Regions from separate parts of the Nonomuraea sp. NPDC050540 genome, predicted to be linked through region 2. Evidence: riboswitches for the same ligand, from Rfam matches in the RefSeq annotation. Region 2 holds a riboswitch; the other holds the start of a gene.

Evidence for each region. Region 2 has a riboswitch for cyclic di-AMP ahead of ACIBI5_RS41200 (coiled-coil domain-containing protein). Riboswitches for the same ligand answer to the same signal wherever they lie in the genome.
Region 1: it holds a riboswitch for cyclic di-AMP, as region 2 does, so the genes downstream of both, ACIBI5_RS09670 (C40 family peptidase) here and ACIBI5_RS41200 (coiled-coil domain-containing protein) in region 2, are expected to answer to the same signal.

The regions. Positions count from the first base shown of each region.
Region 1 covers NZ_JBITHA010000002.1:710,162-713,361, reverse strand. The annotation lists gene ACIBI5_RS09675 (ROK family protein) at 1-1,004, shown strand, start outside; gene ACIBI5_RS09670 (C40 family peptidase) at 1,442-2,044, opposite strand; cyclic di-AMP (ydaO/yuaA leader) riboswitch at 2,072-2,217, opposite strand; gene ACIBI5_RS09665 (3-isopropylmalate dehydrogenase) at 2,317-3,200, shown strand, end outside.
Region 2 covers NZ_JBITHA010000016.1:227,726-230,925, reverse strand. The annotation lists gene ACIBI5_RS41210 (DeoR/GlpR family DNA-binding transcription regulator) at 1-512, shown strand, start outside; gene galT (galactose-1-phosphate uridylyltransferase) at 509-1,570, shown strand; cyclic di-AMP (ydaO/yuaA leader) riboswitch at 1,637-1,774, shown strand; gene ACIBI5_RS41200 (coiled-coil domain-containing protein) at 1,781-2,734, shown strand; gene ACIBI5_RS41195 (hypothetical protein) at 2,790-3,200, shown strand, end outside.

The sequences.
Region 1 (3,200 bases), on a different contig from region 2:
ACTTCGCCCTGGTCTCCATCGGCACCGGCGTGGGCATGGGCATAGTCGTCAACGGCGAACTGTACGTGGGCGCCAGGGGCGCGGCAGGCGAGGTCTCCTACCTCCCCGCCACCGACGACCTCCCCACCCCCGCCCCCGAGCCCTCCACCCCCAACCCCCCAACGACCAGCCCAAGCCCCAACCCCCCAACGACCAACGCCAGCCCCAGCCCCAGCCCCGACACCCGGCCCAGCCCCGACACCAACCCCAACACCCGACCCAGCGCCGACACCAACCCCAACACCCGGCCCAGCGCCGACACCCGGCAGAACTCCGAGGCCCGACCCGGCTCCGGCATGCGGTCTGGCCCCGGCACCCGGCCTGGCTCTGACGCCTGGGCCGGCTCCGAGGCGCGGCCGGGTTCGGAGGCGCGGCTTGGCCATGACGGCGGACCCAACCCCGACACGCAGGGCACGCCCGACACCCAGCGCACGCCCGACCCGGATCTGCCGTCCGGGGTATCGAGTGCCGGATCTGTTGCCGGGGCGTCGGTCCAGGGCGCCAGAGAAGCGTTCCCCGGTGTCGTGCAGGCGGTCGGCGCGGATCAGGGGGATGCGAGCGTGCGGGAGCACGGGGCAACCGAGACCGTGGCCGCGGCTCCGGGGGTGGTGCGGGCGGCGCGGGCCGCCGGGCTGTCCCTGGGAACGGCCAAGGAGATCTTCGCCGCCGCGGAACGGGGCGATCCGGCGGCGCTGTCGGTCGTGGCAGCGGAGGGCCGGCGGATCGGCGGGCTGCTCGTGGCGGTGGCCGCCGTCCTGGACCCGGAGGTGATCGTGCTCTCCGGCGGCGTAGGACACAACCTCGACCTGCTGGGCGACGCCATCCAACGCCGAATCGGCGAACTGGGGCCCCTCCGGCCCACGATCGTGGCCAGCGCTCTGGGTGACAGCGGGGTGTTGCTGGGCGCCGTCGCCCATGCGAGGGGCCGCGCCTGGGACCTGATCTTCTCCACCCGTATGGGCTGAGATCAGCGAGGGTATGGGGGATGCCGCCTGTGCGTGCGCTCGTTACGGCGGTCAGCCACCCCCGCTGGACGACCGTCTCCCTGGACAGAGAGGTCCACGTGCGGCGGGTGGGGGTGGGTGGCTTGCCGTAGGAGAAGAACCTGCAGTGGCAGAACCCCACGCGACAGAAGCTCGCGTGCGACAGGGCCGCTCGCGGGAGAAACCGCGAAAGGGCCCGCGCGAGAGCCCGCGCGCGGCGTGAGAAAGTCGCGAAAGGGCCCGCGCGAGAGCCCGCGCGCGGCGTGAGAAAGTCGCGACATTGCCCGCGCGACCGAGGCCGTGGTTTCTCCCGCGCGTGAGTGAAGCCACGCACGGGAGAAACCGCGACAGCTCGCCGCGACGGGCCGGCGGGATCAGCGCTATCAGGTGATCAGGAGAAGATCAGGAGAACGGGCGCGTCACAGCGTGGCGGTGGGCATGACGGGCGCGGGGGCTTGGCGGATCTTTTCGAGCTGGTTGGTGAGTTTGACGCCCGCCGGATCCGGACGCACGGCGCCCACGAAGGCGCGGCGGCGCCAGGCGCTCAGTTTTTCCTCCTTGACCACATCACCGGTACGCGGCGAATGCACCATGTGCCCAGGCCGGGAGATCATGCCCACGTGCCCCAGTCCCGAGAAGAAGACCAGGTCGCCGGGCTTCAGGTTCTTCCAGCTGATCTTTCTGGAGAACGCCGAGTACTGCTGGGCGGCGGTGCGGGGTAGTTCGATGCCCGCGCTTTCGTAGGCGCGGAGCATGAGGCCGGAGCAGTCGTAGCCGCGTTTGGTGGTGCCGCCCCAGACATACGGGGTGCCGCGCTTGTCCATGGCGTAGGCCAGGGCCTTCTGCCAGCTGGGCTTGGGCGTCCGCCGCTCCTGGATTTCCTTGAGGCCCTGGCTGGTCAGCGTGACGTCGTAGGGGTCGACGGTGGTGACGGGGGAGGCGGGAGAAGCGGGGGAGGCGGGGGATGCGATGGCGGGGGATGCGAGGGTGGCTGCGGTGACACCGGAGACGGTGATGAGCACAGCGGTCGCGATGATGCGAGACAGGGGAATGTCCTTCCACAAGGCCTACCGGGTTAGCTGTCGGGCTCGGGCCTGGAAGTCGCCCTACGGCGTGGTAAGCGCCGATTCGCCCCAATGGGGGAGGTGGGTCCCCGGCTCCGCACTGCGGTGTGCGGATTAGGCTGGTGGGACTCTAACGAAACAGTCAAAAGCGTGCAAATCGGGCAAAATGGAGTGTCCGGGAAATGAGATGGGTTGCTCGTCAGGCGAGACGACCCGGTAAGGTACCGCCCATGGAGTCGCGTAGCATTCGCCTGGCCGTCATCCCCGGAGACGGCATCGGTACCGAGGTCGTGACCGAGGGCCTCAAGGTTCTCGAGGCGGTCGGTCCCAAGTTCGACATCACCGAGTACGACCTCGGCGCGGACCGCTACGCCAGGACCGGCGAGGTCCTACCCGACTCCGTGCTGCAGGAGCTGCGCGGCTACGACGCGATCCTGCTCGGCGCCGTCGGCGACCCCCGCAAGGTGCCGCCCGGCCTGCTGGAGCGCGACCTGCTCCTGCGCATCCGCTTCGACTTCGACCACTACGTCAACCTGCGCCCGGTCAAGCTGCTGCCCGGCGTCGCGACGCCGCTGGCCGACACACCGGCCGAGAACGTCGATATCGTCGTCGTCCGCGAAGGCACCGAGTCGCTCTACGCCGGCACCGGCGGGGCCATGCGCAAGGGCACGCCGTACGAGGTGGCGACGCAGGAGTCCATCAACACCGCCTACGGCGTCGAACGCGTCGTCCGCTACGCCTTCGCCAAGGCGCAGAGCCGCCCGCGCAAGAAGCTCACGCTGGTCCACAAGACCAACGTGCTCACCTTCGCCGGTGACCTGTGGCAGCGCACCTTCGACCGCGTGGCCGAGGAGTACCCCGAGGTCGCCACCGACTACGTGCACATCGACGCGGCCACGATGTTCTTCGTCAACCAGCCCGAGCGCTTCGACGTGATCGTCACCGACAACCTGTTCGGCGACATCATCACCGACCTCGGCGCCGCGGTGGCCGGTGGCATCGGCCTCGCGGCCAGCGGCAACATCAACCCCGAAGGCGCCGCGCCGAGCATGTTCGAGCCGGTGCACGGCAGCGCCCCCGACATCGCCGGGCAGAGCAAGGCCGACCCGACCGC
Region 2 (3,200 bases):
TGGTCGGGCCCGGCACCGCGGTCGCCTTGTCGGCGGGCACCACCACGTGGGCGCTGGCCCACCACCTGGTCTCGGTGCCCGACCTCACCGTCATCACGAACTCGGTCCCGGTCGCCGACGTCTTCCACCGCGCCCCGCGCGCCGACCGCACGGTGGTGCTCACCGGCGGCGTCCGCACGCCCTCCGACGCGCTGGTCGGTCCCGTCGCCGTCGCCGCGATCCGCCGCCTGCACGTGGACACGCTGTTCCTGGGCGTGCACGGGATGAGCGCGCGCGCCGGGTTCACCACGCCGAACCTGCTGGAGTCGGAGACCGACCGGGAACTGGTGGCCGCCGCCCACCGCCTGGTCGTGCCGGCCGACCACACCAAGTGGAACACCGTCGGCATCAGCACGATCGCCGACCTGGCAGAGGCCGACGTCGTCATCAGCGACCAGGGTCTGCCCGCCGAGGCGCGCGCCGAGCTGGCCGAGCGCGTCGGGGAACTGATCATCGCGGAGGGCACGCAGTGAAGCGCACCATCACCCACCTGGCCGACGGGCGAGAGCTGATCTACTTCGACCGGCGCGACGACGCCGACCGCGGCGCGGTGGACCGGCGCCCGCTCGACCCCCGGCCGCTCGCCTCGGAGCTGCGCTACGACCCGCTGACCGAGGAGTGGATCGCGATCGCGGGGCACCGGCAGACGCGGACGTTCCTGCCGCCCGCCGACGAGTGCCCGTTGTGCCCGTCGTCCGACACGCGGGCCTCGGAGATCCCGGCGCACGACTATGACGTGGTGGTGTTCGAGAACCGCTTCCCATCTTTCAGCGGAAATTTTGGGACTTATCACGATGTGGGCGGCCTGAGTGAGGTGCGGCCGGGGGCGGGGCGGTGTGAGGTGGTGTGCTTCACCTCCGAGCACTCCTCGTCGTTCTCACGGCTGACCGACGCGCAGGTCGAACTGGTCATGGAGGCGTGGGCGGACCGCACCGCCGAGCTGTCCGCGATCGAGGGCGTGGAGCAGGTCTTCGTCTTCGAGAACCGGGGCGAGGAGATCGGGATCACGCTGCCCCACCCGCACGGGCAGATCTACGCCTACCCCTACGTGACGCCGCGGACCAAGCTGCAGCTCGCGGCGGCGCAGCGGCGGCCGGGGCTGTTCGCGGACGTGCTGGCCGCCGAACGGGCCGGGGAGCGGGTCGTGGCGGCCAACGAGTTGTGGACCGCCTTCGTGCCGGCCGCGGCGCGCTGGCCGTACGAGGTGCATGTCTACCCGCATCGGCAGGTGCCGGACCTCGCGGCGCTGACCGAGGCGGAGCGGGCGGCCTTCGCGCCGCTCTACACCTCGGTGCTGCGGGCGCTGGACGGGATCTTCGGGGTGGCCATGCCGTACATCTCGGCCTGGCACCAGGCGCCGGTGCGGTACCTGCGTGAGCTGGGACATCTGCACCTGGAGCTGTTCTCGATCAGGCGCGCGCCCGGCAAGCTCAAGTACCTGGCGGGGTCGGAGTCGGCGATGGGGGCCTTCGTCAACGACGTGCTGCCCGAGGAGGCCGCACGCCTGCTTCGATCACAGGTAGATCACTAATTGATTTCCACTTGAAGTCGCGTTACCCGCCATTTACTACTAATATCCCTCACGCACCGGTTGTCACAGCCGTTGCCGCCTAATCCCGGGCGTGTTGCCCGGGAGCCGGGGACCCAGCCTCACCTGGGGTGAATCCACTTCGGTGGTAGGGCATCTCCATGCCCGAACCCGTCAGCTAACCCGGCCGGCAGATGGAGAGGAATCCCCCACGTGGCGGTTGCGTCCCCCGCGACTCTGGCCATCGGTCTCATCACCGCCGCAGCTGTGGCGCTCACCCCGGCGAGCGCGCTCGCCGCGCCCAAGCCGAGCGAGAAGCAGCTGCGGGCCGAGCTGAAGAAGCTCAACACCCAGGTGGACAAGCTCATCGAGAGTTACAACGGCAAGCGCGTGGCCCTCGCCAAGGCGAAGGAGGCGGAGAAGTCCGCCCAAGCGCGCCTGGCCACCGCCGAGACGGCCCTGGTCGAGGCCGAGCGGCGGGTGGCCGAGATCGCCCAGCTGCGCTACCAGGGCAGCGGCGGCACGCTGCCCGGCTTCCTGTACACGCCTGACGCGCCGGGCGCGGCCGTACTGGAGCAGCTCACCGACGAGGAGCAGGCGGTCATCGCGGGCGTCGCCGCCGCCCGCGACGAGAAGAAGAAGGCCGCCGACGCGGCCGCCGCGCTCACCACCCAGATCGCCGGGCAGGCGGATGAGGTGGACAAGGAGCGCGACGAGGCCGAAGGCGTCATCAAGGACATCAAGGACAAGCTCCAGGACCTCATGCCGTACGGCACCGGCAAGCGCAACGACGGTTCCTGGGCCCCCGAGCTGCCCTCCGGCTCCGACAACATCACCTCACGGATGCGGATCATCCGCGACGAGATCAAGAAGACCTTCAACCTGCCCTTCGAGGTCGGCTGCTACCGCTCGGGCGGCGGCGGCGAGCACCCGCTCGGCCGGGCCTGCGACTTCATGATGAGCACCGGCGGCTCCATGCCCACCGCCGCCAACCAGGCGCTCGGCGACCAGATCGCGGCCTGGGCAATCAAGAACAAGAACCGCTTCGGCGTGAAGTACGTCATCTGGAAGCAGCGCATCAACATGGGATCGGGATGGCGGGCGATGAGCGACCGCGGCAGCATCACCGAGAACCACTTCGACCACCCGCACATCTCCATGCAGTGAGTGCGCCCCAGTAGTGTGACCCCTCGGATGTGATCACCGGGCAAGGAGGGGCACCGTGGCGCTGCAGCCACCGCCGGGACTGGCCATGCTGCTCAACATCGTCGTCTCGTGGCCGCTCGTCGACGAGGACCGGCTGTACGCGGCCGGTACCCAGTGGATCTCCTTCGCGATGACGGCGGTGCGCGTCTCCTCGACCGCGGCCACGCACGCCGCCCAGACCACCGCGCGCAACGAGGGCGAAGGCGTCCGGGCGTTCGACGGCGAGTGGCGCGACACCTCCGCACGATCCGGCGACGCGGTCACCGCCGCGCTGCTCATCGGCGGCGCGTTACAGATCTCCGCGACGATCGTGCTGGCCATGAAGGTGGCGCTGATCGTCCTGCTCATGCGGCTCGCCCTGCACCTGTCGCGGCTGGTCGCGGCCTCTGGCCCCACCGCCGGCGCCTCGCTCGCCGCCGTGGGTCCG